One region of the Mesorhizobium sp. LjNodule214 genome, then DNA from elsewhere that is predicted to be linked to it. Evidence: predicted binding sites of a transcription regulator. Region 1 holds the regulator's gene; each other region holds the start of a gene.
The links. The regulator PhoB, encoded in region 1, activates phosphate uptake and scavenging genes when phosphate is short. The targets are predictions, from matches to a motif close to TGTCATNNANCTGTCAT.
Positions count from the first base shown of each region.

Region 2: the regulator PhoB is predicted to act here: its motif matches at 6,990-7,006, upstream of ACSQ3Z_RS16930 (esterase-like activity of phytase family protein).
Region 3: the regulator PhoB is predicted to act here: its motif matches at 3,279-3,295, upstream of ACSQ3Z_RS35920 (LTA synthase family protein).

Region 1 is NZ_CAXUPE020000001.1:141,129-151,289, forward strand. It holds gene xylF (D-xylose ABC transporter substrate-binding protein) at 1-768, opposite strand, end outside; gene ACSQ3Z_RS00615 (ROK family protein) at 1,035-2,276, shown strand; gene ACSQ3Z_RS00620 (hypothetical protein) at 2,304-2,657, shown strand; gene phoB (phosphate regulon transcriptional regulator PhoB) at 2,685-3,374, opposite strand; gene phoU (phosphate signaling complex protein PhoU) at 3,391-4,101, opposite strand; gene pstB (phosphate ABC transporter ATP-binding protein PstB) at 4,140-4,964, opposite strand; gene pstA (phosphate ABC transporter permease PstA) at 4,980-6,296, opposite strand; gene pstC (phosphate ABC transporter permease subunit PstC) at 6,293-7,753, opposite strand; gene ACSQ3Z_RS00650 (PstS family phosphate ABC transporter substrate-binding protein) at 7,850-8,878, opposite strand; gene ACSQ3Z_RS00655 (response regulator) at 9,425-10,161, opposite strand, start outside.
Region 2 is NZ_CAXUPE020000002.1:606,945-617,105, forward strand. It holds partial or broken gene ACSQ3Z_RS16890 (IS630 family transposase) at 1-457, shown strand, start outside; gene ACSQ3Z_RS16895 (hypothetical protein) at 473-727, shown strand; gene ACSQ3Z_RS16900 (ABC transporter permease) at 762-1,811, opposite strand; gene ACSQ3Z_RS16905 (ATP-binding cassette domain-containing protein) at 1,808-2,605, opposite strand; gene ACSQ3Z_RS16910 (substrate-binding domain-containing protein) at 2,670-3,677, opposite strand; gene ACSQ3Z_RS16915 (sugar phosphate isomerase/epimerase family protein) at 3,783-4,691, opposite strand; gene ACSQ3Z_RS16920 (Gfo/Idh/MocA family protein) at 4,688-5,719, opposite strand; gene ACSQ3Z_RS16925 (LacI family DNA-binding transcriptional regulator) at 5,915-6,940, shown strand; gene ACSQ3Z_RS16930 (esterase-like activity of phytase family protein) at 7,091-8,557, shown strand; gene ACSQ3Z_RS16935 (L,D-transpeptidase) at 8,636-9,430, opposite strand; gene ACSQ3Z_RS16940 (MATE family efflux transporter) at 9,642-10,161, shown strand, end outside.
Region 3 is NZ_CAXUPE020000007.1:3,895-14,055, forward strand. It holds gene rpsR (30S ribosomal protein S18) at 1-127, opposite strand, end outside; gene rpsF (30S ribosomal protein S6) at 127-627, opposite strand; gene ACSQ3Z_RS35915 (hypothetical protein) at 940-1,158, opposite strand; gene ACSQ3Z_RS35920 (LTA synthase family protein) at 1,303-3,228, opposite strand; gene fabD (ACP S-malonyltransferase) at 3,506-4,447, shown strand; gene fabG (3-oxoacyl-[acyl-carrier-protein] reductase) at 4,508-5,245, shown strand; gene ACSQ3Z_RS35935 (acyl carrier protein) at 5,447-5,683, shown strand; gene fabF (beta-ketoacyl-ACP synthase II) at 5,718-6,980, shown strand; gene mltG (endolytic transglycosylase MltG) at 7,083-8,315, shown strand; gene ACSQ3Z_RS35950 (YicC/YloC family endoribonuclease) at 8,490-9,380, shown strand; gene gmk (guanylate kinase) at 9,386-10,042, shown strand; gene rsmA (16S rRNA (adenine(1518)-N(6)/adenine(1519)-N(6))-dimethyltransferase RsmA) at 10,091-10,161, opposite strand, start outside.

The sequences.
Region 1 (10,161 bases):
AAGCGCGATGCGGTTCAGCGCGGCGTGGTCGCCGTCCTGGCCCGAGACCGGAACGGTTCCGGCCAGCCCCTGCGCCGTCAGAGCGGCAACGACACCGCCGGCGGTGCCGTCATTGGCCGCCACCACCGCATCGACCTTGTTGTCGTTGGCAGTCAGGAACTGTTCCATGTTCTTCTGCGCATTGGCCGGCAGCCAGCCGTCCGTATAGGCCTCGCCGACATTCTTGATCTTGCCGCCGTCGATGGCTTCCTTCAGCACTTCCATGGAGCCGGCGAACAGGAAATCGGCGTTCGGATCGGCGCCCGAACCCTTGATGAAGACATAGTTGCCCTCCGGCTTGACCTTGAACACTTCGCGGGCCTGCATGCGGCCGACTTCCTTGTTGTCGAAGGTCAGGTAGAAGACGTCCTTGTTCTCGATCAGTCGGTCGTAGCCGACGACCGGAATGCCTTCGTCAAGCGCCTTCTGCACCGCCGGCCCGATGGCCGAGGCGTCCTGCGCCAGCACGATCAGCGCATTCGCACCCTGCGAGATCAGGCTTTCGACGTCGGTCAGCTGCTTGCCGGGATTGGACTGCGCGTCGGCGGAAATGTACTTGTCGCCGGCAGCCTCGATCGCCGCCTTCATTGCCGCCTCGTCGGTCTTCCAGCGCTCTTCCTGGAAGTTCGACCATGACACGCCAATGACCTTGTCCTTCGCCTGCGCGACCGACGCCAGTGTCAGCGACATGGCGACACCCGCCAGCATGGCGACTGCAAATTTCTTCATGATATCCTCCCTGCGCCGCGCGCGGCGCGACAAAACTGACCCGAAGGTCGGCACAAGGCTCTATTTTTTCGAGCCTCGAAAAAACACTGATGCAACGACAAAGCGCTGTCAACATCGATTCTGATGGATTTTGATGGGTCGGCGACTTTTTTTCGAGTCTCGGAATAAATAAATGACAGGGCTTCCCACTTCTGCCAATATTCGATGAGCGCGTCGACGGCCTTCGACGTCACGAAAGGCTGCGGCGGCAGGGAGGAACGCAGGCCATGTCGGTTGGAATCCGCCACGACGATCTACGCCGGCGCAACCGGGCGATGGTGATTTCGGCCGTGCGCCGGGCCGGCCAGCCGTCACGGACCGAGATCGCCGCGACTACCGGCCTCAGCCATTCGACCATTTCGGCGATCTCGTCAGACCTGATCCAGGAAGGCATCCTCACTGAGAGCAAGCCGAGCGAGACGGCTTCACTGAAGCGCGGCCGGCCGCAGGTCGGCCTCGGCCTCAATCCGGAAGCCACGGCGGTGATGACCGTGGTGCTGTCGCTGAACTTCCTCTCCGTCGCCGTCATCGATTATGCCGGACAGGTCATTGCCGAGGAACAGCGCCGCCTCGACACGCTGACCATGCCGCGCGACGAGCTGATCGGCGAATGCACGGCAATAGTCCGGCGCCGGTTCGAGGATCCGGACCTCGATGTGCGCAGCGTCGCCCGCATCGCGATGGGCATCCAGGGCATCACCGACACCCATGCCCGCGCCATGCTGTGGTCGCCGATCACGTCGCTGACCGACATCCCCTTTGCCGACATTCTGGAAGGCGAATTCGGCATTCCCGCCACCATGGAAAACGACTGCAACATGATGGCGGTGGCGCTGCAATGGCGCGATCCCGACCGCTACCGCGACGATTTCATCGCCATCCTGCTCTCGCACGGCATCGGCATGGGGCTGGTGCTGAAGGGCGAACTGTTCACCGGCACTCATTCGTCCGGCGGCGAGTTCGGCCACATGATCCACCGGCCGGGCGGTGCGCTCTGCCGCTGCGGACGGCGCGGCTGCGTCGAGGCCTATGCCGGCAACTATGCCATCTGGCGCAACGCCAGGATGATGAGCGAGGATGCCGAACCGGTCGATGTCGGCGATGCCGACATGCGCGCGCTCGCCGCGCGGGCGCGCGAGACCGACGGCCCGGAGCGCGAAGCCTATCGCAAGGCCGGCGAGGCGCTCGGCTTCGGCCTTGGCAGCCTGTTCGCACTGATCGACCCGGCACCGGTCGCCATGGTCGGCGTCGGCGCCGCCGCCTTCGATCTGATCGAACCGGCGCTGCGCGAGGCGATTGCCCAGACTGCCGGCGGCCAGCACTCGAAATCGATCTCCTTCGACACCGAGCCGAATGAGTTGCCGCTGATCCGCGAGGGCTGCGCCATGCGCGCGCTCGGCTTCGTCGACCAGGAGATTTTTGCGCCGGGCGTCCAGCAGCGAACGGTCGCCGGCAAGAGCGTTGCCTGAAACGTCAGACCCCAATCGTGAGCGTCTATGATGAAGAGCTACCGTAACCGGCATGGCGTGACATATTACCTGCCGGACTTCGGCCCGCCAGTCCGTTGGCTTTCTTGCGCCGATGTCTCGTCCCGTGAAACTGATCTTCCCGTCGTGTCCTACTTCGAATGCGACGCCGGAAATCTTGGCTGTCGGGCAATGCACATTTACGCAGATGGTCGCGTGCTCCTCGCCTATCCCGGCGGCCTCGACGGCGATCACTTGCCCGAAGGGGAGCTGCCGCCGGTGGGAGAGGTCGACGACCCAGATGGCGCGCAAACCCGCGAGACCACCAAACCCGAGTTCGATGCTCTGTGGGCTGTACTGTCTCGCTTAGAAAGTAGCGCGTGAATCCCGATCTGTCGGGATGGAAGGGTCCTAATCTTCCCGGATCGCGTAGCCTGCGCCGCGGATGGTGCGGATGACGTCGGGCATGCGGCCATTGTTGACCGCCTTGCGCAGCCGGCCGACATGCACGTCGACCGTGCGCTCGTCGATATAAATCGTCTCGCCCCAGACATTGTCGAGCAACTGGCTGCGCGAAAACACCCGGCCCGGATGCCGCATCATGAATTCGAGCAGCCGGAACTCGGTCGGCCCGAGCCTGATCTCGCTCTTCTTGCGGTAGACCCGGTGCGACTCGCGGTCGAGCACTATGTCGCCGACCTTGAGCATGCTGGACAGCACTTCCGGCTTGGCGCGGCGCAGCAGCGCCTTGACCCTGGCCATGAATTCCGGCGTCGAGAACGGCTTGACCAGATAGTCGTCGGCGCCGGTGGAGAGGCCCCGCACGCGGTCGCTCTCTTCGCCACGCGCCGTCAGCATGATGATCGGCAGCCGCTCGGTCTCGGGCCGCATCCTCAGGCGCCGGCAAAGCTCGATGCCGGAAACCGCCGGCACCATCCAGTCGAGCACCAGAAGATCGGGCACATTCTCCTGTAGGCGGATCTCGGCCTCGTCGCCGCGCGTCACCACCTCGACCTGGTAGCCTTCGGATTCCAGATTGTAGCGGAGCAGCACCCCCAGCGGCTCCTCGTCCTCCACCACCATGATGCGTGGCGCGATCATCGGTCGGTTACCCCTGTCATGCCGCCGGTGCGGACATCGCCGTCTCGTCCTGTTTGGGACGATTGGCGGGCAATTGCGAGCCGGTCAGAACGTAGTAGGCGTTCTCGGCAATGTTGGTGACATGGTCGCCGATGCGCTCCAGATTCTTGGCGCAAAACAGCAGATGCGTGCAGGCCGTGATGTTGCGCGGATCCTCCATCATGTAGGTCAGCAGCTCGCGGAACACCGACGTGTACTTGACGTCGATGCGCTCGTCGTCGTTCCGAAGCTTGGCGAGTGCCGCAGCGTCGGCGGCGGCGTATTGCTCGATCACCCCTTGCACCTGGACCAGCACCAGCTGCGCCATCACATCGATGGTGTGCGAGAGGTCGCGCGGCGTGACGCTGAGGCCGACGGTGCCGACGCGCTTGGCGATGTTCTTGGCAAGGTCGCCGATGCGTTCGAGATCGCCGGCCATGCGGATCGAACCGACCACAGCGCGCAGATCGTTGGCCATCGGCTGGCGCTTGGCGATCAGCGTGATGGCGCGGTCGTCCAGCTCGCGCTGGCGCGCATCCATGATGGCGTCGTCTGAGACGACGCGCTGCGCCAGCGCATTGTCCGATGTCAGCAATGCACGGGTTGCCCCGCCGACCATCGAGCCGGCCAGTTCGCCCATGTCGGAGATCAGCTTACTGATCGCCCCGAGATCCTCGTCGAAAGAGGCGACGGTATGATGTTCACCCATGATCCTGTCCTCGTGCCTGAAAGTTGCCGCCGGACCGCTCAGCCGAACCGGCCGGTGATGTAGTCCTGCGTGCGCTTGTCGTCGGGGTTGGTGAACATCTTGTCGGTGGCGCCCTCCTCGACCAGATAGCCGAGGTGGAACATGGCCGTGCGCTGCGACACGCGCGCCGCCTGCTGCATCGAGTGCGTGACGATGACGATCGTGTAATTCTGGCGCAGCTCGTCGATCAGCTCCTCGACGCGAGCCGTGGCGATCGGGTCGAGCGCCGAGCAGGGCTCGTCCATCAGGATCACTTCCGGCGACACGGCGATGGCACGCGCGATGCACAGGCGCTGCTGCTGGCCGCCGGAAAGGCCGGTGCCGGGCTCTTGCAGGCGATCCTTCACCTCGTTCCAGATCGCCGCCTTCTTCAGGCTCGATTCGACGATCTGGTCCATGTCGGCCTTGCGCTTGGCCAGCCCGTGGATGCGCGGGCCGTAGGCGACGTTCTCGTAGATCGACTTCGGGAACGGGTTGGGCTTCTGGAACACCATGCCGACGCGGGCCCTGAGTTCGACGACATCGATGTTCTTGTCGTAGATGTCCTCTTCGTCCAGCGTGATCTTGCCGGTCACCCGCGCCGAGTCGATGGTGTCGTTCATGCGGTTGAGGCAGCGCAGGAAGGTCGACTTGCCGCAGCCGGAAGGGCCGATCAGCGCCGTCACCTGGTTGAGGCGGACGTCGAGATTAACGTCGAACAGCGCCTGCTTGTCGCCATAGAACACGCCGACCTTGTCGCCGCGCATCTTGATCACTTCGTTCGACTTGGCGTTCATCTTGTCGCCCACTGCGTTTTCGAGGGACTGTTCGGTCATGATGTTCATACCAGATGCCTTCTTTTACCAGCGCCGTTCGAAGCGGCGCCGCAGCACGATCGCTGTGATGTTCATGGCCATGAGGAAGACGAGCAGGATGATGATGGCGCCCGACATGCGCTCGACGAAGGCGCGTTCGGCCTCGTTGGCCCACATGTAGATCTGCACCGGCAGCGCCGTCGCCGGATCGAAAGGCGTCTTCGGATAGTCGGCGACGAAGGCGACCATGCCGATCAGCAGCAGCGGCGCGGTCTCGCCCAGCGCACGCGCCAGCCCGATGATGGTGCCAGTGAGGATGCCGGGGGCGGCGAGCGGCAGGATATGCTGGAACACCATCTGCATCTTGGACGCGCCGAGGCCGAGTGCTGCCGAGCGGATCGACGGCGGCACCGCGGCAAGGGCGGCGCGCGTGGCGATGATGATCGTCGGCAGCGTCATCAGCGTCAGCACCAGGCCGCCGACGAAAGCGGCCGAACGCGGCATGCCGAGGAAGTTGATGAACACGGCAAGCCCGAGCAGGCCGAAAACGATCGACGGCACCGCTGCCAGATTGTTGATGTTGACTTCGATCAGGTCGGTGAGGCGGTTCTTCTTGGCGAATTCCTCAAGATAGATCGAGGCGGCGACGCCGATCGGCAGCGCCAAGAGCAGCACGATCACCATCATGTAGAACGAGCCGATGATCGCCACCCCCATGCCCGACGTTTCCGGGCGGCTGGAGGCGCCATAGGAGAACAGGCCGGTGTTGAAGTGCTCGGCCATCGCCCCGTCGGCCTTGAGCTTGTTCATCCACGTGATCTGCTGGTCCGAGACCTTGCGGCGCGCCTCCTCGACACTGAGGTCGATCTGGCCCTTGAAGGCGGAGTCGAGATTGGCGGCGGCGAGGATGTTGACGTCGCGCGTCGTGCCGATGACCGACGGGTCGGCGGCGACGATGTCGCGCAGCTGGACGCGGGCGCCTTCCGACAGGAAGCCCTTGAGCTTCATGACCATCGGCTTGTTGCTGGGATCGATGCCGAGCTTGGCCACCAGCGCGCGTTCGGCGAGCTTGGGATAATTTGCCTTGATCAGCACGCTCGGATCGGTAGCGCGCTTGTTGGACGGATCGATCAGCTTCTCGTCGAAGCTGATCGGCAGCGTCACCGTCGTCTGCCAGAAGGCGGTGTAGCCCTTCGAGACGATGGTGATCAGCATGATGGCGAGGAACGCCAGGCCGACCGAGATCGCCAGCGCGCCATAGATGCGGAAGCGGCGTTCGGCGGCGTAGCGGGCCTTGAGGCCGATGTCGCGGCGCGGATGAGCCGCCGCCCGGACCATCGTATCCATGGGGATGTCGGTCATTCGTACTGCTCCCGGTATTTGCGCACGATGTACAGCGCGACGATGTTCATCACCAGCGTCAGCGCGAACAGCGTGAGGCCGAGCGCGAAGGCGACCAGCGTCTGCGGCGAATTGAACTCAAGGTCGCCGGTAAGCTGGTTGACGATCTTGACGGTGATGGTGGTCATCGCTTCGAACGGGTTGACGGTGAGGTTGGCGGCGACGCCGGCCGCCAGCACGACGATCATCGTCTCGCCGATGGCGCGCGAAGCGGTCAGCAGGATGGCGCCGACGATGCCGGGAAGTGCCGCCGGCAGGATCACCCGCTTGATCGTTTCCGAGCGCGTCGCGCCGAGACCGAGCGAGCCGTCGCGCATGGCGCGCGGCACCGCGGTGATGATGTCGTCGGACAGCGAGGACACGACCGGGATCAGCATGACGCCCATGACCAGGCCGGCGGTGAAGATGCTCTGGCCCTGGATGAAGGGCGAGCCGCCGGTCAGCGCCGCCGAGAGATCGCGCAGGAACGGCCCGAGCGTGACCACGGCAAAGATGCCGTAGACGATGGTCGGGATACCGGCGAGCAGTTCAAGCGCCGGCTTGACCACCCCGCGCACCTTGGGCGTTGCGTATTCGGCCATGTAGACCGCCGACATCAGCCCGACCGGCACCGCCACCAGCAGGGCGACGGCAGCGATGTAGAGCGTGCCGGCGAGCAGCGGGATCAGGCCGAACTGGCCCTGGCTGCCGCCCGAACCCGCGGCAGCGAAGCGCGGATCCCACACGGTGCCGAAGAAGAAGCTCATCGGCGACACGCTTTCGAAGAAGGTGATCGTCTGAAACAGCATCGACAGCACGATGCCGACTGTGGTCAGGATGGCGATGGTCGAGGCGGCGAGCAGCCCCCACAGCATCAGCTTCTCGACATTGTTCCTGGCGCGCGCCCGCGGTGCGATCTGCCTCAGCGCATAAAGGGCGCCGGCAATCGACAAAGCAAGCGTGATGACCGCGCCGAACAGGCCGAGCATGCCCTGGACCTTGTTCGCCTCGACGGCGATCGGGATCATGTAGTCCTGCGTATCCGATGCCAGCGCCACGCCCTTGGCAGCAAGCAGCGGCTGCAGCTCGGCAAAGGTGGCGGGCAGCACAGTGCTGCCGTCGAGTTGGCGCAAGCCCTTGGCCAGGCTCTTCACCAGGCTGACATCAAGCGCCTCGCTGGCAACCTTGCTGTCGGCCGTGCGCTCCGGCAGGGCGGCATGAATGTGCCGGTCGAGATAGACGGAAGAGCCAATGGTCCAGACGGCAAGCAGCAAAAGGGCGGGCAGGACGGCGAGCAGGAAAGCCCACCAGCCGTGATAGTGGGCGCGTGAATGTGGCTTCACCGTACCATTATCATGCGCGGAGGCACGCTGCCGGCCGATGAAGAATGCAACCAGGCCGATGGCAACGATAATGGCCAGTACGAGCAAGGACGACATGGACCCACCCCCGGGGAAGCTTAGTCGCCAGCGCCAATGCGGCAGGCGTTAAAACCAGGGCGCGGACTTGGTCCGCGCCCTGGTCTGGAAGATAGATTACATCGACTTCCCGGCGGCGAACGCGTCGCGCTGGGCCTGACGCTCGGCGTCCGGAGCAGGCACGAGGCCGTATTCGGCGAGCGGGCTTTCCGGGCCGACCATCTGGTCGTCGAGGAAGAATTCGACATATTCCTTCAGGCCCGGAACGACGCCGAGATGCGCCTTCTTGACGTAGAAGAACAGCGGGCGCGAAACCGGGTACTTGCCGCTGGCGATCGTCTCGGTCGAAGGCACGACGCCTTCCACGGTGGCGACCTTCAGCTTGTCGGCATTGTTCTCGTAGAAGGAGAGGCCGAACACGCCGACGCCGGTCTTGTTGGAGTCGATGCGAGCGAGAGTCTCGGTGTAGTCGCCGTCGATGTCGACAGCCTTGCCGTCCTTGCGGATGGCGATGCAGGTCTTGCCGATTTCCTTGGCGTCGGCAACGCCGGCGGCCTTGATGGCGTCCTTGTCGCAGCCGGCGTCGAGAAGCTTGGTCTCGAACACTTCGCGGGTGCCGTGCTTTTCACCCGGAATGTAGGCGGCGATATCCCAGTCGGGCAGCTTCGGATTGACCTGGCTCCACTTGGTGTTCGGGTTGTCGACCAGCTTGCCGTCGACAACCAGCTTGGCGGCGAGCGCCTTGTAGATGTCGGCGGGAACCAGCGCCCAGTCCGGACCCTTGATGTCGGTGGCGAAGACGATCCCATCATAGCCGATGCGAACTTCCTGGACTTCCTTGACGCCGGCGTCGGCGCAGGACTTCAGTTCGTCCTTCTTGATCGGACGCGAGGAGTTGGCGATGTCGATGGTGTCTTCGCCGACGCCCTTGCAGAATTCCTTGATGCCGGCGCCGCTGCCGCCGGACTCGACCACCGGGGTCTTGAAGTTGGTAAAGGTTTCGCCGAACTGCTCGGCGACGATCTTGGCATAGGGTAGCACGGTCGACGACCCGGCGACCTGGATCTGGTCGCGCGCGGCGGCGAAGCCGGACGACGCGGCGAGCGCAAGCGCTGCGGCCGACGCCGTGAGGAGAAATTTCTTCATGTGGCCTGCTCCTGTTCGGAAGATGGTCTCTCGGCACCCTTGTCCTAGGCGCCCGGTGAGGCCAATAACTCTCGATTATTACAGTCGCATGACAGTTTCATGTCAGCCCGGTAACGTCTGACAGCCACGTCGGAAACCGCCGGCTTCCAGCCTTGGCGGCGTATCGGAGGTTTGCCGCGGGAATCAGGGACTTGCGGGATTTTCTAGCCTCGTCTGCCCTCGGCGGCGCGAGCCGCGCCGCCGAGAAAGAAAAGCCGGACGGAAACGCGTTGCCCGTGGCCAGAGCGTGTCATGGCCGAGCCATCGCCGAAAACAGGTCCGTTGGGGTAGATTTGACGCTGTTCTAGTCGGCGGTCGCTGCTCCCGCCCGTAACCAAGGGAGCCAAATTCGATGCACCCATTGTCACGGCTGGTCGCCGATTTTGGTATGGTGCGATCGCACCATACCTTTGGGTCACCCGGCGTTTTCCGGGGCGCCGCGAGCAAATCGCGTGCGACGGCGACCGGCCTTGCAGACGGTGCAACGACGCACGCGGAGATAAGATCTTAGCCGGCGCTGCGCTGGGCCTGGCTGTCCGCGCCGATCCAGCGCTCAAGCTTTTCGAGCAGCGCCCTTGGGCTGATCGGCTTGGGCAGATAGTCGTCCATGCCGGCCTCCAGGCAGCGTTCGCGGTCGCCCTTCAGCGCATGCGCGGTGACGCCGACGATCGGCACATGCGTGCCCGTCTCTTCCTCGAGCCGGCGGATGGCGGCTGTCGCCTCCAGCCCGTTCATCTCCGGCATCGACACGTCCATCAGGATCATGCGTGGATTGAGCCTGCCGAAGGCGTCGAGCGCCTTGCGGCCATTGCCGACGATTTCGAAGCCATAGCCGGTCTCACCGAGGATCTGGGTGAACACCATCTGGTTCACCTCATTGTCCTCCGCGACCAGAATGTCGAGCCCGCGCTCGCCCGTGGCCCGGGCGCGCGCCCGAACCGGCGGCGGTTGCAGCTGGGCCCGCACCGAGGCCGCCGAGGACGGCTGTGCCGGCGCCGGTACCTGGGTGCCCCTGCCGCTCGCCGAGGGCAGCACGCGGCCGGCTTCCGTGCTGTGGTGGTGACGCTGGATGGTGGCGACCAGCGTCTCCAGGAGCACCGAGGAGCGCGCCGGCTTGATCAATTGGGCGTCTATGCCGAGGTCGCGGTAGCTGGTGTTGGCAAGCGACTGGTCGACGGAGGTCAGCATGATGATCGGCGTATGGGCGAGACCGGCGGTGTTGCGCACGATCCGCGCCATTTCGG
Region 2 (10,161 bases), on a different contig from region 1:
GCCGAAGGGCAAGCGGCTGCGCGGCTTGGCTCCGCACGGCCACTGGCGCACGCTGACCTTCCTCGGCGCGTTGCGCTGCGATCGGCTCGCGGCACCTTGCGTCTTCGACGGACCAATCAACGGCCAATGCTTCCGTGCTTATGTCGAGCAGCAGCTTGTCACCGTGCTGAGGCCCGGTGACATCGTCGTCGTGGATAATCTCGGAAGTCATAAGTCGGCGGCCATCAGGCAGATGATCAAGGCTGCCGGCGCCAGGCTCTGGTACCTGCCGCCCTACTCCCCGGACCTCAATCCGATCGAGCAGGCCTTCGCCAAGATCAAACACTGGATGCGCCAAGCCCAGAAGCGCACCGTCGAGGACACTTGGCGCCACATCGGCCACCTCGTCGCCACCATCGAACCCGGCGAATGCAAGAACTACTTCGCAAACGCCGGATACGCTTCCGTCAAAACGTGAAAGGCTCTAGTCGCGATGATTGAGGAGGCGCGGCAGATCGGGAAAAACCCTGTCCTGACGGCCGATCTCCAAGAACCCTACCAGCAGGCATGGCGACACCTCGTTCAGATCGGTCTCCGGGAACTTGATGCAGCCGAAGAGTCGTTGCTCGTCTCATGCATCATCGCCGTGATCGCAATGGGCAAAAGCCAGTTCAACCTTGGTCGGTTCGCCGTCCTGTTCGATGAAGACGAGCGCAAGGAATTCTTCAACCAAGCCGTATGGCCCTGATATCCCTGGCAATCGCAGAGCTACAGAGTTTTGCTCACCGATAGCGCGCCTGGTTCCATTTGTGGCCGAGCAGCGACAGGATGATGATCAGCCCGTTGAAGAACTGCACGTAGAAGCCGCTCAACCCCGCCGCCACCACGCCGGTCTGGATGAACGACACGGTGACAGCGCCGATCGCACCGCCGACCACCGTGCCGATGCCGCCCCAGGTCGGCGTGCCGCCGACGAACACCGAGGCCAGCACCGGCAAGAGATAGCCGTCGCCTGCCGTCGGCCACCAGGTGAAGTTGATCATCACCGAAAACGTGCCGGCGATCGCCGCCCCAATACCGACGAAGACAAACACTTTCACCCGCACGCGCTTGACGTCGATGCCCATCTGCTGGGCGCTGTCCGGGTTGTCGCCGACCACCCTCACCTGCGTGCCGAAGCGGTGGCGGTTGTAGAGCATCGCCGACAGCACGACGAAGGCGATGGCCCAGAAGATCTGCACCGGGATGCCGTAGAGCTGGCTGGAGAAGATCGTGTAGGCCCAGCTGTCGGCCAGGCCGGTCAGCGCCATCGACTTGCCCTCGTTGATGATCTGGATCAGGCCGCGCAGCAGGAAATTCATGCCGAGCGTGGCGATCAGCGACGACAGCCCGCCATAGACGACCAGCGACCCGACCAGGAAGCCGAGCAGCGTGCCGGTAACGATAGCGGCGGCAATGCCGAGGAACGGATCGTAGCCGGCCTGCACCACTAGGGCGAAGACCCAGGAGGCAAACCCCATCGTCGCCGGAAACGACAGGTCGATCTCGCCGCAGGTGACGACGAAGACCAGCGGCACCACCACGAACAGCGCCACCGGCAGCGTGGTGAGCACCGACCTGTAGAGGTGCCAGGTGGTGAAGACTGTCGGGTTGGCGATCATGAACACCGCCATCATGACGATGAACACGCCGAGCGTGCCGAGCGAGGCGCGGTTGTCGAGAACGAAACCGCGCAGCCAGTGATCGGATGGGTGCTTCCACTCCGTCCGTGCCGGTTCGCCGCGAGACAGGCCGAGAGGATTCTGCAGATCGGGTTCCATGGTCTTGCTCATCGCACTCGCTGCTCCGTTTCGCCGGCGTCATGCAGCCCCGCCAGCCCGCCTGGGTGTGCCACGTCTTCCATGAAGTTGATCAGATCCTCGGCCGACTTGACCTCACTGCGATCGGCGGTCAGCGCCACCTTGCCGCGATCGAGCACCACGAAACGGTCGGCGATGTCGAAGACATGATGGATGTTGTGGCCGATGAACAGGATCGAGCGGCCGCTGGCCCGCACCTGGCGCACGAAGTGAAACACCTTGGCGGTTTCGGTCAGCGACAGCGCCGTTGTCGGCTCGTCGAGGATGATCAGCTCCGCCTGCTTGTAGATGGCGCGCGCGATCGCCACACCCTGGCGCTCGCCGCCCGAAAGCTGGCCGACGATCGAATGCGGCGTGAATACTTTCGAGGTGAAGCCGATCTCGCGCATCAGCCGGCTCGCCTCCTCGATCTCCTTGTTGACCTTCAGCCAACCGAGAAAGCCGGTGAGTTCGCGGCCCATGAAGATGTTGCGCACGATGGTCTGCTGCACGGCCAGTGCCCGGTCCTGGAACACCGTTTCGATGCCGGCGTCGCGCGAGCGCGCGGCACTCCATCCGGTCACCGGCTTGCCGCGGACGAGGATTTCGCCGCTGGTCGGCTTGACCACGCCGGACAGGATCTTGATCAGCGTCGACTTGCCGGCGCCGTTGTCGCCGATCAGGCCGACCACCTCGCCGCGGTCGACGCTAAGATTGACCCCACCAAGCGCATAGACCTGGCCGTAGGATTTGCTGATGTCGCGCAGTTCGATGATGCGTTCGGCCATGGCGGTCCTCGCTTGGTTCCGGCTGCCGGTCGGGCCTATCCGACCGGCATGCCGAGGTTACGGGTCAGCGCAGCGCCTGCTTGGCGAGCTCGGAGACGATCTCGTAGTTCTGCGGCGTGACGAAGCCGGCACCGGTGTCGACATTCATCGGCGCCAGGCCCAGCACCACTTGCTGGCAGAGGCTGAGGATCGGCAGATAGCCTTGCAGGAACGGCTGCTGGTCGGCCGTCAGTTGCACCCAGCCGCCCTTGAAGGCCTCGACGATCTGCGGGCTGGTGTCGAAGCCGAAGTTGAAGATGTCGCCGGGCTTCCTTCCTGCGGCCTGCATGTATGTCGGCACGTTGCCCAGCATCTGCCCGCCGGGATAACCGACGGCCTTGACAGCGGGATTGTTGAGCAGCGCGGCGGTGATCACCGGGATCGCGAGATTCGGATCGGCTGCCCACTCGGTTTGAGAATTGATTTGAACGACCTCGATGCCGGCCTCTTTCAGTGCGGCGACTGTCCCACGCTCGCGTGCGCCCCGACTCTCGTTTTCGAACGGGCCGATCATGATCGCCTTGTCGCCGGCCTTCAGCCCGGCCAGTTTGAACGCCTCGGCGCCGAGCGCACGGCCCTGCTGCTCCTGCTGGGCGCCGACATAGCCGCCGCCGAACGCCGCCGTCACCGTCGGCACCGGCACGTTCTGATACATCATCTTGATGCCATCCTTATGCGCCTGTTCGGCGAGCGGCATGATGGCGGCGTCGCCCGGATGACCCATCATGGCGATACCACCAGGCTTGACCGCGACCGCTTCGCGCAATTGCTGCACCATCTTTTCGACGTCCCAGCCGGAGAAGATGTAGTCGACCTTCGGCCCGAGATCGGCCTCGGCCTGCTTGGCGCCATTGTAGACGATGGTGCCGAAAGCGTCGCCCTCGGCGCCGCCGACGAAGAAGCGGATGTGGACGTCCTTGCACCATTTGGCGTCGAGCGCCTGCGCGGGCAAGGTCGAGATTGCAGCGGCGAGCGCCGTGGCGGCAGCCACAACGGTCGAGCGCAGAAGTGTCGTTCTCATCGCGATGCTCATGCACGTTCCTCCCTTTTGGTCCCTCGCAAGCCGAGGGGTTTTCGACGATGGCTTCGGCTTGGCGCCGCAGTTCCTGGCCGGCCGGCTCCTCCCGCCGACCAATCCTCACATTGGATTTGGCAGGTAGCTGACACCTCCCCTGCATTGCTGGAGGTATTCCAGCGCGCGGACCTGCCCGGTGATCTCCAGATCGCCGCGATAGACCGGGTCGTGCCAGCCCTCGATGTCGATGGCGCCCTTGTACCCGGCCAGCCGCAATTCGCTGATTACCCTGGTCCAGTCGCTGTCGCCGAAGCCCGGCGTGCGCATCTGCACGAACGGCAGGCGGCCGAACACGCCATGCTCGCGGATCACGTCCCAGCGCACCGTCGCGTCCTTGCCGTGGACATGGAAAATGCGCGGCGCCCATTTGCGGATCTGCGGCATCGGATCGATGAGATAGACGAGCTGGTGGCAGGGCTCCCATTCGAGGCCGAGATTGTCGTCTGGCAATTCGTTGAACATCAACTCCCAGGCATCCGGATTGTGGGCGATGTTCCAGTCGCCGCTAGCCCAGTTGCCATCCATGGCGCAATTCTCGAAAGCGATGCGCACGCCCTTGTCGGCGGCACGCTTGGCCAGCGGCCCCCACACTTCGCGGTAGCGCGGCAGGCTGTCCGTCAGCGGCTTGCCGCGGAGGCGGCCGGTGAAGCCGCTGACCGTGGAAGTGCCGAACAGATGCGCATTGTCAATGACCGTTTCCCAGGCCTTCAGCACACCGAGATCGACATCGCCGCTCTCCAGCGGATTGCCGAACACGCCGATCGAGGACACGGTGGCGTCGGCCTCGCCGATCGCCTCGCGGATCTGGCCGGCCAGCCGCGGCAGATCCTTGCCGCCCAGCGTCTGCCAGAAGAACGGCTGGATGCTCTCGAAACCGAGTGGCAGGATCTCTCTGATGTAGGCCGCGGGGTCGTCGAGATTGGCCCGCACCATGGTGCCGATGCGGATGTCGAGAAGCGGGTTTGGCATCATTGTGCTTCCTGTGTGATTGCCACGCGGCCTCCGGTTTCGGCGCTTTCTATCGCGCCGAAGACCATGGCCAGGCTCTTGATGTTGTCTGCGCCCCGCGTTTCCGGCTCGGTGCCGGTCTCAATGGCGTGCATGAAATCCCTGATGATGCCGAGATGGCCGTCGACGCGGTCAGCGGGGTCGAGCGGCGGCACTTCAACCGGCTCGGTTTTGTCGAAAAGGCCGTCGCGGACAGGCAGCACAAGTTCCGCCGTCAGCGCGTCGTGACCGTCCCAGAGCAGGCTGCCGTGCTCGGCGACGATGCGCCAGCTGCCCTCCCAACTGGTGCGGAAACCTGCGGCGCACCAGGAACCGGCATAGGTAAAGACCTTGCCGCCGCCGAGGTCGAAGACGGCATTGGCCGACGACCCCTGCCGGTACCAGGAATTGGCCGGCTCCCATTCCTGGCAAAAGACACTGGCCGGCTCGCCGCCGACCATGTAGCGGGCGGCGTCGAATGTGTGGATCGCCATGTCTAAAAGCAGGACATGCGCCATCTCCTCGCGAAAGCCGCCGAAATGCGGTGCGACGAAAAAGTCGGCGTGGATGCTGGTCGCGGCCCCAATGGCGCCAGAGTCCAGAAAGCGCCTGATGCGCCTGACATTGGCGACATAGCGACGGTTCTGCACGACGGCATGGACACGCCCAGCGCGGCGCGCGGCCTCGACGATGGCGCGCGCATTCTCCGGGCTGTCGGCCAGCGGCTTTTCGGTCAAGAGATGGCAATTATGCGCAAAGGCGGATAGCGCAACCTCGCGCCGGGCAGCGGGTACCACGACGTCGAACACCGCGTCGGGCCTGGTCTGATCGAGCACAGCGTCGAGGCTGATCCCGATGACGGCACCGGTGAGTTCGTACTCGCGCGCCCTCGCCTTCGCCCGCTCGGCGTCGAGATCGACAAGGCCGACAATCGCGAGCCCGTCGATCTGCCCTACGGCATCGAGCCAGTGCTTGCTCATCGCGCCACAGCCGACGAGGACGACATTCATCATCCAGCGCTCCTCCTCCCGTTCGGTCCCTCCTGACCGAAGCCACGGCATCCACGACATCACCGTAAACGTTTTTCCGTAAACGTTTACGACAACACACCCGATGGAGTAGAATGTCAATTGGCCGCTCGCGAAAATAGTCTTATCGCCTTGGCCTCAGCACCGGCCAATGCTAGCGAAGGTCGGGGGAGAAAGTCTTTGGCGTCCAGCATCCACGACCTTGCACGTCACCTGAACATTTCGATCGGCACCGTGTCGCGAGCACTCAACGGCCGCGCCGACGTCAATGCCGACACGCGCCAGCGCGTGCTCGAAGCGGCCAAGAAGCTGAACTATTCGCCGAACCAGTCCGGCCGCAGTCTGCGCCGCGGCTCGACTCATTCGATTGCCTTCATGCTGCAGCCGCATCCGGGCGACCAGCAGTATGGCGAGCCCTTCTTCATTCCGTTCCTCACCGGCCTGCAGGCCAGGCTCGCCGAGAGCGGCCTCGACCTCATCGTGGTGATGGGCGCGCCGGGCGACTATCAGCAGGAGCGTCTGCGCCGCGTCGTCGAGACACGCCGTGCCGACGCGGTGGTGCTGGCCTGGACGCGGCGTGAGGACGAGCGCATCGACTATCTGACCGAGGCCGGCTTCCCGTTCGCCACGCTCGGGCGCAGCCGCTCCGGCGGCACGGCCTATCCCTCGCTCGACCTCGACTTCGAAAAGGCCGGCGCCGATGCCGTCGACCGGCTGGTCGCGCGCGGCCACCGCCGCATCGCCGCCATCCGCCCGTCCCTCGACCTCAATTTCGGCCATTTGTTCCTCGCCGGCTACCGCAAGGCCTTGCGCCGGCACGGCATCGAGGTCGATCCCAACCTGATCGCCGACGGCTTCATCAACGAGGCCGGCGGCTATTCGGTGACGCCGCGCGTGATGCTCGCAAAGGACCGGCCCACCGCCATCATCTTCAACAATGACGCCATGGCGCTCGGCGGCTGCAAGGCGATGGCCGAGATGGGCATCAGGCCCGGCCACGACATCGCCGTGATCGTCATCGTCGACACCCCGCTCTGCCGCTATTTCTCACCGGCGCTGACCGGCTTCCGCCCGTCGCTGGAGCCGATGGGACAAAGGCTGGCCGAAATGCTGCTGGCCTCGCTCCCCGCCTTCGCCGGTGAGGAAGGCCCACGCATCATGCGCGAGGTCTGGCCGCTGGAGTTGATTGCGCGGGAGAGTGACTAACTGGACGCCTCTTTCTTCTGTGCGAGAAGGAAGAGGCGCGCCCCCGCCCTGTCACGCAAGTATCATGTTCGCGTCCTAGACCGCTTGGCGGAAAGGTGCTGGCGCCGATGCGACGCCTGCTCCGGGCTGCTTTGTCACAAGGGGATATCCATGAAACATCTCAACCGAACCGTCGCGCTCGGCGCGGCACTCGCTCTGTTCACCGCCTTGACGCCGGCGCTCGCCGAAGGCGTCGCCTATGTCAACAAGGGCTTGGTCGGCGTCGGCCGCATGCCGGCCAACCTGAAGGACAAGTTCGGCGAGACCTTCGGCTCCGGCTCCGGCATGTCGATCGACGTCAAGGGCTGGACCCATGACGCGACCGGCTACAAGGGTTCGCTCTGGCTGCTGCCGGACCGCGGCTACAACGTCGTCGGCACCACCGACTACCGGCCACGCCTCAACACCATTTCCATCGAGCTTGCCCCGACCGCACCCGGCGCGGCACCTGCCGCCGGCCAGGAACAGTCCGGCGTCAAGGCGACGCTCGCCGACTCGATGCTGCTGACCGACGACAAGGGCGCCGATGCCACCGGCCTCGACCCGCTTAACGGCGTGCGTCCCGCCGCCGGCGACATGCCGATCCTGCCGCAGGCCGACAATGGCAAGCTGGCGCTGGACAATGAAGCGATCGTGCACCTGCCCGACGGCACCATGTTCATCTCCGACGAATACGGCCCGAACATCTACCGCTTCTCGGCCGACGGCCATCTGCTATCGGCGACGCAGCCGCCCGCCGCACTCGTGCCGATGCGTCACGGCGCGCCGAATTTCGCCTCGGACAATCCCGGCCCTGGTGCCGCCGAGCCCGATCCGAAGGATCCCGAGACCGGCCGCCAGAACAACCAGGGCCTCGAAGGCATGGCGATGACGCCGGACGGCAAGTTCCTGATCGCCGTGCTGCAGTCCGCGCCGCGCCAGGATGGCGGCGATTCCGGTTCGACGCGCCAGAACACCAGGGCGCTGGTCTATGACGCCTCCGACCTCGCCCACCTCAAGCTGGCGCACGAATACATCGTGCCGCTGCCGGTGTTCAAGGACGCCAAGGACAAGACCAAGGTGGCGGCGCAGAGCGAGATCGTCGCGCTGTCGGACAAGACCTTCCTGATGCTGACGCGCGACAGCGGCAACGGCCAGGGCGTGAAGGGCGATGAGTCGCTTCTGCGCAGGATCAATGTCGTCGATCTTTCGGCGGCAACCGACATCGCCGGCGGCCCGTTCGACGCCGCCGACAAGCCGGTGGCGCCCAAGGGCGTGCTCGACCCGTCGGTGACGCCGGCCAAGCTGACGCCGTTCATCGACCTGAACGACAAGGCCGAGCTCGGCCGCTTCGGCCTGCACAATGGCAAGCCCAACGACAAGAACAACCTCTCGGAAAAGTGGGAGGCGATGTCGCTGGTCAGCGTTCTCGATCCAAAGCTGCCCGACGACTATTTCCTGTTCGTCGCCAACGACAACGACTTCATGACCCAGGACGGCTTCCAGGTCGGCGCGCCCTACAAGGCCGAGGACGGCGCCGACGTCGACACCATGTTCCTGGTTTATCAGGTCACGCTGCCGAACCTCGCCACGAACTAGCTGCATCCTTGAAGGCGGACGCGATCAGCGCGTCCGCCTTCAAGTCGTTTGTCGACGTCGGCAATGCTGTGAAGGCACCTACTTCAATATCTCCGCGTCCCTTGGCACACCGGCATCGATCGGCTCGGCCGTCCTGTTCGACACTGCCGTCATCTTCCCGGCGGCCGACAGGTTCGGGCGCACGTAGACCTGCGCGACGCCGTTGACCCGGCTGTAGAGGTCGATGATGTCCTGGTTCATGAAGCGCACACAGCCGGACGAGGCGTTCTTGCCGATGGAATCCCACTCCGGCGTGCCGTGCAGCCGGTACATCGTGTCCTTGCCGTCGCGGAACAGATACAGCGCACGCGCGCCCAGCGGGCTCTGCGGGCCAGGCGGCATGCCGTCCTTGTATTTCGCCAGTTCCGGTCGGCGCTGGATCATTTCCGGCGGCGGCGTCCAGACCGGCCACTTCTTCCTCGCCTGAACCACGGCACTGCCGGTCCATCCGAAACCGGCCTTGCCGAGGCTGACGCCGTAGCGGATCGCCGTGCCGCCATCGCGCACCAGATAGAGAAAATGCTCGGAGGTATCGACGACGATCGTGCCGGGTTTTTCTCCGGTCGGGTCGGGCACGATCTGGCGCACGAACTTCGGATCGAGCTTGGCCACCGGGATCGCCGGCAGTTGATAGCCCTCGTCGACGCGCGCCGCATACATGTTTGTGGCAGCGCCGAAAGCCGAGTCGCTCGGCGGCGGCGCCGCTGGCACTGGCGGCGTGACCACGTCCGTCGTGGTGCACGCCGAAAGAGCCACGGAGGCCGCGCCCAAAGCGGATGCACCGAGAAACGAGCGCCGGTTCAGGCACTCAAAAAACTGCGGACTTTCGGACATGACCCCCCCGGCTTATCCATAACGTCTGGTAAGGATGCGGCCCCACGCCACAAGGATCAGTATCCCATTCCGGAAGCTTTGAGAACATGATTAGATCGAGGCACGCCAGAAGACCTTAGGCCAACCTTTTCCGGCGCCCCATCGACCTGTCCCGTTGAATCGGCAATCGTCGCGGACCGGCCCCTGATATGCCTTCGCCGAGTTGCCAGCCATGGACGAAAAAATACCCACGCGCCGGCGCCCTGCCGATCTCACCAGCGGCCCGATCCCGCGCACGCTGCTCTTGTTCGCCCTGCCGGTGCTCGGCTCCAACGTGCTGCAATCGCTCAACGGCTCGATCAACGCCGTCTGGGTCGGCCGCTTCCTCGGCGAAGCGGCGCTGACCGCCACCTCCAATGCCAATCTGGTGCTGTTCCTGATCCTCGGCACCGTGTTCGGCATCGGCATGGCGGCGACCATCCTGGTCGCGCAATCGGTCGGCGCCCGCGACCTGCCTGAAGCGCGGCGCATTGTCGGCACCAGCGCCACCTTCTTCTTCCTCGTCTCGGTGCTGTTAGCTGTCTGCGGCTGGATCTGGGTCGACGCTATCCTCAACACGCTGGGCACGCCGGCCGACGCCCTGCCGCTCGCCCGATCCTACCTGCGCATCATCTTCGTTGCCGTGCCGATGATGAACCTCTTGTCCTTCGTCATTACGGTGCTGCGCGGCGCCGGCGATTCGCGCACGCCGT
Region 3 (10,161 bases), on a different contig from region 1:
AAATGTAGCGCTGCAAGAGGCGCACGTCCTTGTAATCGATCTTGGGCGCGTTGGCGCCGGAGAACGGGCAGGTCTTGCGGCGGCGGTGGAACGGGCGCCGGGTCGGGATCTGATTGATGTCGACCATTATTCTGCACCCCCTTCAACACCTTCGCGCGGACGGCGCGGACCACGATCGCCACCGGCGTCGCCGAACGAGCGCGGCGGACGGTCGCCACGGTCGCCGCGATCGCGGTCGCCGAACGAGCGCGGGCCACGATCGCCACGGTCACGGTCGCCGAAGCCGCCGCGTTCCGAGCGCTCTTCGCGCTTCTGCATCATGGCCGACGGGCCTTCCTCATGCGCCTCGACCTTGACGGTCAGGAAACGCAGCACGTCCTCGGACAGGCCCATCTGGCGCTCCATCTCGTTGAGCGCTGCCGGCGGGCAGTTGAGGTCCATAAGCGTGTAGTATGCCTTCCGGTTCTTGTTGACCCGGTAGGTGAGGGACTTCAGTCCCCAGTTCTCGACCCGGCCGACGGACCCGCCATTGGCGGAGATGACGCCCTTGTACTGTTCGACAAGCGCATCGACCTGCTGCTGCGAGAGGTCCTGCCGGGCAAGGAACACATGTTCGTAGAGAGCCATAGTGTATCAGTGCCTTTCTTCGTTTCTCTCCCGGACCCTCGCGGCAAAAGCCTCTGCAACTTCTCTGACCGCTGATCCCCGGTAAAAGGGGGGCGGGAAGAAAGGAGCATTTCGAGACGGTCGAGAGCGGAGACACGGGAGGCGGAAGCGCTTCTGGCTTCACACACCGCTTTTCGAGAAAAGCAACGGCCCTCCGTTCAGCCCCCAGCAAGGACCGGCAGATTGCGGGCGTCTATACAGCAATTCCCGGGGAAGGCAAGGCCGGGCAGTGTCTCAGTCTGAAATCCAAATCAGATAGTCGGCCAGAGAGCATTACCAGGTGCATCCCGGCCACTTGATAAGCACGCTGTGCCCGTAGGCAGCCTCCCTATCGTCATATGATTTAACGACCGACCATACTGGATTGCCGTTGTCGTCGGTCTCGCTGTTCACCATGACCGAAACGATATGGTCCGGGTACCTGGCGCCCTCGACTGCCGTCAGCCTGTCGCGAACGCGCGCCTTTTCCTCGTCGGTCAGGTGTCGTTTCATGAAAGAAGCCTCCACCTCTTTCGGCTAAGCATACAGGAGTTCGGCCCGCCATGCGACAGGTCGATGCCGATTGACGGTAGGGCAAATCTCAAAACTGAGACACTACCGCCGTCCTTGGCGTCGCAGGGTCGAAGAACACCAGGCTCAACTGGTGTGGGCGACCGCGTTGTCGACCGTCTCGGGGAAGAAGTCGGGTGCTGCCCGGCGCTTGCCGAACATCATGTCGTATTGCAGCAGGCGGAAATCGTTGATCGCCGGGTCGATCTTCTTCTGCCGCGCCCAGTCGGGCGTCGCCTCGCCGGCCGGCGTCAAGAGCAGGTTGCGGTCGACGACGCGGTAGCGTTCGCGCAGTGCGCCGAGGAAGCCGGTGTAATAGGGGTGCGTGATGCCCGCCGTGGTCAGGATGTGGTAGGGCAGGAAGGCCGGGCTGACCGCGCCCATGTCCTCGGCCGGGCCGGTGCGGTTCGACCAGATGATCAGCGGCGTCTGGTGATGCTCCAGCATCTGGTCGGCCGGTTCCTTGCGCGGTGCGACATTGTCCTTCATGAAGCCGGTCTCGACATAGACCGGTCCGAGCGGCGGCAGATGGTCGCCGAAGAAGGCGATCACCGTCGGCCGCTCGCGTTTCCTCGCCCATTCGATCAGGCGCTCGAGGCCGCGGTCCGCATCGGCGGAGCCTTCGGCGAAGCTGAGCAGCGATTCCCGCGCCCATGTGCTGATCGGCGCCTGCACCTTGTGGGTCGGATTGTAATAACGATACGGCTCGTAGGGACCGTGGTTCTGCAGGCTGACGGCGAAGAGGAAGACCGGGTCTTCGCTGGCGTCGGCTTCGCGTATGATCTCGTCGGTCATCGCCGCGTCGGAGGCCAGCGGCCCGCGCTTCTGCATCGGCGGCAGCGTCTCCTCCGAGCGGAAGTCGGTGAAGCCGAAATCGGCATAGACCGCGCCGCGGTTCCAGAACCAGTTGGTGCCGGGGTGAATGGCGCGCGCCCTGTAGCCTTCACTCTTCAGGAAGGTGGCCAGCGAGGGCGTCGGCGAGCGCACATATTGCTGGTAGGGGATGGAGCCGGCCGGCAGGAAGGCGTTGGAAAAGCCGGTCAGCGCCTCGAACTCGATGTTTGCGGTCATGCCGCCGAATTCGGGCGAGAACATGTAGCCCGAGCGCAGCGCCCGCACATTGGGGATCGGATCCGGCGTGATGGTGACACCGGGCAGCTTGGTCGAATCCCAGAAGGATTCGCTCATCACGATGATGATGTCGGGCTTGTCGGCCGGCACCGATGTCGTCACCCCGGGCCTGTCGATCGCCGCGATCGCCTTGTCGGAATAGCCCGCCGGCGCCGAGACTTGCGCCATCGGCACGTTGAGCGCGAAGGCCAGCGCGAAACCGTTGGAGGCGTAGTTTTCCTTCTGGTCCCACATGATCGGGATGATCTGCAGCCGGTCGCGGGTCCACGAGAAGGTGGCGTAGTCCATGATCGAGACGAAGAAGGCAAGCAGCGGCACGGTCAGCGTCAGCCTGGCAAGGCGCCCCTTGCGGCTGAGGACCGGCACCCGGCGCCGCCACTGCCGCCAGCCATAGACGAGCAACGACAGGCCGCCGATGATGCCGATCGCAATGGCGAGAGCAGTCATCGGCCGCTCGCGCACCAAAAGTGGCATCAGCGACATGATCTGGCGTGAATACAGAAAATCGGTCGGATAGAGCGGGTCGCCGAGATAGTGCGACTTCTGGTGGCCGACAAAGGCCAGCGCCAGCGTCAGCGGCGCCACGATCATCAGGCTCTGGTGGCTGCGGCCGAGCACGGCGTCAAGGCCGACCAGCACCAGCGCGAACACGATGATGGTGGTCCAGCCCGGTTTGAAGGGTTGCAGGAAGAAGCCGACCGTGCCGTAAAAGTCGCCGCGCACGATCCATTCGATGGCAAAAACCAGTATCGCGGAGGCGAGCAGGCTGATCAGGCCATAGCGGACGACGGGCCACTTCCGCCCCGGCAGATAGCCGGTGGACGGATCGCCTTCCAGAAACTGCGGCGCGGGTTTGATCACGCCCTTCCTGATCCTTGCCACTTCACTTCCCCCGGCCACGCAACGCGTCTTTCCCACTCGCGTCACTGATCTGTCATAGAACTGTCATGCAAAAGCTAGCGGCTGTGGCGAAAATAAGAAGAGCCAGCAAACGATTCGTGAGCGGTTTTCATCAGGTGTGATCGCCAAAAAGGCTTTCGGAACAGGGACTCGGTCGGTTTTCCCGGCCGCAACGAAGGCTGAAACGCTGCCCGCGGGCTTGACTTGGCCGTCCGCCTTGCGTCACAGGCAGGGAAAACCAGCCTCTGGAGAAGCCCAAATGGCCGTCGCATTCACCTTTCCGGGACAGGGCAGCCAGGCTGTCGGCATGGGCAAGGACCTGGCGGATGCCTTTCCCGAGGCGCGCAAGGTCTTCGAGCAGGTCGACGACGCGCTCGGCGAAAAACTGTCGAAACTGATCTGGGAGGGTCCGGAAGAGACGCTGACGCTGACCGCCAACGCCCAGCCGGCGCTGATGGCGGTGTCGCTGGCCGCGATCCGGGCGCTGGAGGCGAGGGGCTTTTCGCTGAAGGACAAGGTGTCTTACGTCGCCGGACATTCGCTGGGCGAATATTCCGCCCTTGCCGCCGCCGGCTTCGTTTCGGTCGCCGATGCGGCGCGGCTGCTTCGCGTGCGCGGCAACGCCATGCAGGCGGCGGTGCCGGCCGGCGAGGGCGCCATGGCGGCCATCATCGGGCTGGAACAGGCAGATGTCGAAGCCGCCTGCACTGAAGCCGCTCAAGGCTCGGTTTGCCAGGTCGCCAACGACAATGGCGGCGGCCAGCTGGTCATTTCAGGCGCCAGGGCCGCGGTCGAGCTGGCGGCGAAACTCTGCACCGAAAAGGGCGCCAAGCGGGCGCTGATGCTGCAGGTCTCGGCGCCCTTCCATTCCGCGCTGATGGCGCCGGCGGCCGAAATCATGCGCGAGGCGCTGGCCAGCGTGGCGAAGAACGCGCCGGTGGTACCGGTCGTTTCCAACGTCACAGTCACGCCGACCAGCGACCCCGACGAGATCGCGCGCCGCCTGGTCGAACAGGTGACCGGCCGCGTGCGCTGGCGTGAAACGGTGGAATGGTTCGGTGCCAACGGCGTTGCGACGCTCTACGAAGTCGGCGCCGGCAAGGTGCTGTCGGGACTGGCGCGACGCATCAACCGCGATGTCGCCACCGCCGCCGTCGGCACGGCGGCCGACGTCGAGGCGGCGCTAGCGACGCTTGCATAATCCACTGGCGATTTGACCCCACCCATGTGAAGGGTGTCCTCTGAGATTCAGGAGACAAAAATGTTCGAACTGACCGGCCGCAAGGCGCTCGTCACCGGCGCAACCGGAGGCATCGGCGAGGCGATCGCCCGCGTGCTGCATGCGCAGGGCGCCATCGTCGGCCTGCACGGCACGCGCGTCGAAAAGCTGGAGGCGCTGGCCGCTGAGCTCGGTGACCGGGTCAAACTGTTTCCGGCCAACCTGTCCGACCGCGACGAGGTCAAGGCGCTCGGCCAGAAGGCCGAGGCCGATCTCGAAGGTGTCGACATCCTCGTCAACAATGCCGGCATCACCAAGGACGGCCTGTTCGTGCGCATGTCGGATGCCGACTGGGATGCGGTGCTGGAGGTCAACCTCACCGCTGCCTTCCGGCTGACGCGCGAACTCACCCATCCGATGATGCGCCGCCGGCATGGCCGCATCGTCAACATCACCTCGGTGGTCGGGGTCACAGGCAATCCGGGCCAGGCCAACTACTGCGCTTCCAAGGCCGGCATGATCGGCTTTTCCAAGTCGCTGGCGCAGGAGATCGCCACCCGCAACATCACCGTCAACTGCGTCGCTCCGGGCTTCATCGAATCGGCCATGACCGACAAGCTCAACGACAAGCAGAAGGAGACGATCATGGCGGCGATCCCGACCCGGCGCATGGGCACCAGCGCCGAGGTCGCCTCTGCGGTCGCCTATCTCGCCTCCAATGAAGCGGCCTATGTGACCGGCCAAACCATTCATGTGAATGGCGGCATGGCCATGATCTGACGGACCAAGGTCCGGCGGGTTGTGAAAAGGCCCATTTCGGCTTGGACCTCGGCCATTTTTCGTGTAATGCGGCCCGCAACCCGGCGGTTCGGGCAAAAACCGGTCCTGTTTGTTGTGTTTCGGCAGGACCATCTTTCAGCTTGATTAGCGGCATTCCGCCCGCTAACGAAGACAGACAACCAAAAGACGAGGATGCCCCAAATGAGTGACACCGCAGAGCGCGTCAAGAAGATCGTCATCGAGCATCTTGGCGTCGACGCCGACAAGGTGACGGAGCAGGCCAGCTTCATCGACGATCTGGGCGCTGACAGCCTCGACACGGTCGAACTCGTCATGGCCTTCGAAGAAGAATTCGGCGTCGAGATCCCGGACGATGCGGCCGAGACCATCCTGACCGTCGGCGATGCCGTGAAGTACATCGACAAGGCCTCGGCCTGAGGCTTTTCGCAGGCATTACCGGGGAGGACCTGCGATGAGGCGTGTCGTCGTCACGGGCCTTGGCTTGGTTTCGCCGTTCGGCATGGGCTTCGAGCATAGCTGGAAGGAACTGCTGACCGGCCGCAGCGCCGCCAAGCGCGTCACCGAGTTCGAAGTGGAGGATCTTGCCTGCAAGATCGCCCACGTCATTCCGCGCGGTGACGGCTCCAACGGCACGCTCAATCCCGAAGCCGTGCTCGAGCCGAAGGAACTTCGCAAGATCGGCGACTTCATCCTGTACGGGATCGCGGCCGCCGACGAAGCGCTGAAGGATTCCGGCTGGGAGCCCCAGACCGAGCAGGCGCGCTGCGCCACGGGCGTCATGATCGGCTCCGGCATCGGCGGCCTCGAGGGCATCGCCGAGAACGCGCTGATCCTGCACGAGCGCGGGCCGCGCCGCATCAGCCCGTTCTTCATTCCGGGAAACATCATCAACCTTGTGTCAGGCCAGGTGTCGATCCGGCACGGGCTGAAAGGCCCCAACCACGCCGTCGTCACCGCTTGCTCGACCGGCGCGCATGCCATCGGCGATGCTGCCCGGCTGATCATCTTCGGCGATGCCGATGTGATGCTGGCCGGCGGCGCCGAGGCGCCGGTGACCCGGCTTTCGCTTGCCGGCTTCGCCGCCTGCCGGGCGCTGTCGACCGAGCGCAACGAGACGCCGGAAAAAGCCTCCCGTCCCTATGACCGCGACCGCGACGGCTTCGTCATGGGCGAGGGCGCCGGCGTTGTCGTTCTCGAAGAGCTCGAACACGCCAAGGCGCGCGGCGCGAAAATCTACGCCGAGGTCACCGGCTACGGCCTGACCGGCGACGCCTACCACATCACCGCGCCCGCCGAAGATGGCGACGGCGCCTTCCGCTGCATGACGGCGGCGCTGAACCGGGCCAAGCTGTCGCCCGCCGACGTCGACTACATCAACGCGCACGGCACCTCGACGATGGCCGACACGATCGAGCTCGGCGCGGTCGAGCGGCTGGTCGGCAACGCGGCGTCGAAGATCTCGATGTCGTCGACCAAGTCGTCGATCGGCCATCTGCTGGGTGCAGCGGGTGCGGCTGAGGCGATCTTTTCGATCCTCGCCATCCGCGACAACATCGCGCCGGCCACCATCAATCTCGACAACCCGGAACGCGAGACGGCGATCGACCTGGTGCCGAACACGCCGCGTTCCAGACAGATCGACGTGGCGCTGTCCAATTCCTTCGGTTTTGGCGGCACCAACGCCTCGCTCGTCTTCCAAAGCTACAATGGCTGAACGGCCGGCCGGCAGGCGTCCCCGCACCCTGTCGTCATTTTTGCCATATTCGCCCCTACTCTGCCCCAGGGGATTCGTCGAAATGACAGATGGTAGGGCGCTATGAACACAAATTCGGGCGGCGGAGAATTCGGACAGCAGCAGGCCGCATCCAGTCCGATCGTGCCGAAGACGGCCGCCGAGGCCTTGCGGCCCGAGGCCGGCACGCCGCCTCCGAAGCGCTCGCGCGCCTCGCGCAGCCAGGTCGTCGTGTTCATGAACTTCGTCATCTCGATGGTGATGCTGATGGTTCTGGCCGCTGGCGCCGCGCTCTATTTCGGCAAGCAGGCGTTCAACGAGCCCGGTCCGTCGGCCGCCGGCGACACCTTCCTGGTCAAGCCGAACACGCCCGTCCAGGACATTGCTGACCAGCTCGAGCGGCGCGAGCTGATCAGCGACGCCCGCATCTTCCGCCTCGGCGTGCGCGCCTATGGCAATGATTCGGTGCTCAAGCCCGGCGAGTACGAGATCAAGCCCCGGGCTTCGATGCGCGACATCATGGAGCTTTTGAAGAGCGGCAAGTCGGTGCTGTATTCGCTGACCATCCCGGAGGGGTTGACGGTCGAGCAGGCGCTGCAGCGCATCGCCGACCAGGATGCGCTGACCGGCGACATGCCCGCGACCGAGCCGTCCGAGGGCAGTCTTGCTACGGACACGTTGCGCTTTACGCGCGGCTACTCGCGCCAACAGATTGTCGACAAGCTGCTGGCTGACCAGAAGAAGCTGGTCGAGGAGGTCTGGCAGCGGCGCGCGCCTGATCTGCCTTTGGCCAATATCGAGGACTTCGTCACGCTGGCCTCGATCATCGAAAAGGAGACGGGCAAGGGCGACGAGCGCTCGCGCGTGGCCGCCGTCTTCCTCAACCGGCTGGCCAAGGGCATGCGTCTGCAGTCCGATCCGACGATCATCTACGGCCTGTTCGGCGGCAAGGGCAAACCCGCCGACCGCCCGATCTACCAGTCGGACATCGACAAGCAGACGCCCTACAACACCTATCTGATCAACGGCCTGCCGCCGACCCCGATCGCCAATCCGGGCCGTGCAGCCCTCGAGGCGGTTGCCAATCCGTCGAAGACCGACGACCTCTATTTCGTCGCCGACGGCACCGGCGGCCACGTCTTTGCCTCGACGCTGGAAGAGCACAACCAGAACGTCGCCCGCTACAGGGCACTGCAGAAGAAGCAGGCCGACGACGCCGCCAAGGCCGGAGCCGGCAAGGTGGAAGGCCAGACCGATGCCCCCGCCGATGCTGGCGATAGCGGCGACGCCGGTGGCGATGCGGGGGCCGCCCAGTAGCGCCGGGTGGTTTTGAAATCGTCCCTTGCGGGTTTAACGCAAGCGATGCGCTGATATTTGAAGAAAACGTGCGGCGCCGGCTTGAAGGCATTGGACGTTTCGGCATTTTGTAGCCGCGCGTGGTTTGATCGGGAAGGAGTTCCGGGATCACGCGCCAAGGGGCGTACGGGCATCATGAATTTGCAGAGCATGACCGGTTTTGCGCGCGCGGTCGCCGAACACCAGGGCACCTCGATCGCCTGGGAGGTCAAGTCGGTCAACGGCAAGAGCGTCGAGGTCAGGCTGCGGCTGCCGCAAGGCTTCGAGCGGCTGGAACCGGCCGTCAGGCAGACGATGCAGAAGCGATTTTCGCGCGGCAACTTCCAGGCGACGCTGACCGTCGGCCGGGCCGCCGGTGCGCAAACCCAGCCGGTGGTCAACGAAGACTTCCTGAAGGATCTGGCGGGACTGGCCAAGCGGCTGCAGGAGCGGTTCGGCGTGGCCCCTGCGACGGCCGATGGGCTGCTAGCGCTGCGTGGCGTGCTGGATTTCCCGGAAGCCATAGAGACCGAGGAGGCGCGGACCGCGCTCGATGCGGCGATCCTGTCGGCGCTGGACGTGGCGCTCGCCGGGCTGGAGCAGGCGCGCCAGAGCGAGGGCGATGCACTTCGTTCGCTGCTCGGCGGCCACATCGATGCCATCGAGGCGCTGACGCTGAGGGCCGAGGCAGATCCGTCGCGCGAACCGGCGGCGATCCGCGAGCGTATTGCCGAGCAGGTCCGCCTGCTGATGGATGCCTCCGCCAATCTCGACGCCAGCCGGCTGCATCAGGAAGCTGCCTTCCTCGCCACCAAGGCCGACATACGCGAGGAGATCGACCGGCTGAAGACACATGTCGCGTCGGGACGGGTGCTGCTCGCCAATGGCGGCGCCATCGGCCGCAAGCTCGATTTTCTGGCGCAGGAATTCAACCGCGAATCGAATACGCTGTGTTCCAAGTCGAATGCCGCCGCGGTGACCGCCATCGGGCTCGAACTGAAGGCGGTCGTCGATCAGTTTCGCGAACAGGTCCAGAATCTGGAGTAGCCCGAATGGTCGCCAGGGATTTGGGTTCCCGTATCCGCCGCCGCGGGCTGATGCTGGTGCTGTCGTCGCCGTCCGGCGCCGGCAAGTCGACGATCGCGCGCAATCTTCTGGAAAGCGATTCAAGCCTCGAACTTTCGGTCTCGGTCACCACCAGGCCGCGCCGTGGCAGCGAGATCGAGGGCGTCCACTATCACTTCCGCACCATGCGCGAGTTCGAACGGCTGCGCGATTCCGATGCGCTGCTCGAATGGGCGGAGGTGCACGGCAATTGCTACGCGACGCCGCGCGAGCCGGCCGAGCTGGCGCTGGCGCAAGGCCGTGACATGCTGTTCGACATCGATTGGCAGGGCGCCCAGCAGCTCAAGGAGAAGATGCGCGCCGACATCGTCTCGATCTTCATCCTGCCGCCGTCGATGAAGGAGTTGAAGGCACGGCTGAAGCGCCGCGCCGAGGACCAGGAATCGGTCATCGAGACCCGGCTGAAGAACGCCCGCAACGAGATCGAGCACTGGAAGGAATATGATTTCGTCATCGTCAACGACGATCTCGACCGCGCCTTCGCCGAAGTGCGCGGCATCGTCATCGCCGAACGGCTGAGGCGCGACCGCCGGCCAGGCCTGTTCGACTTCGTCTCGGGGTTGCTGGACGAGAAGACGGAGTGAGGCGGTGGAGCGTCAATCTCCCCCACGAGGGGGGAGATCGGCAGCTTCTCAAACCGCGTTCGTCAGCCGCACGAATTCCTCGACGCTGAGCGTCTCGGCGCGCCGCGTCGGGTCGATGC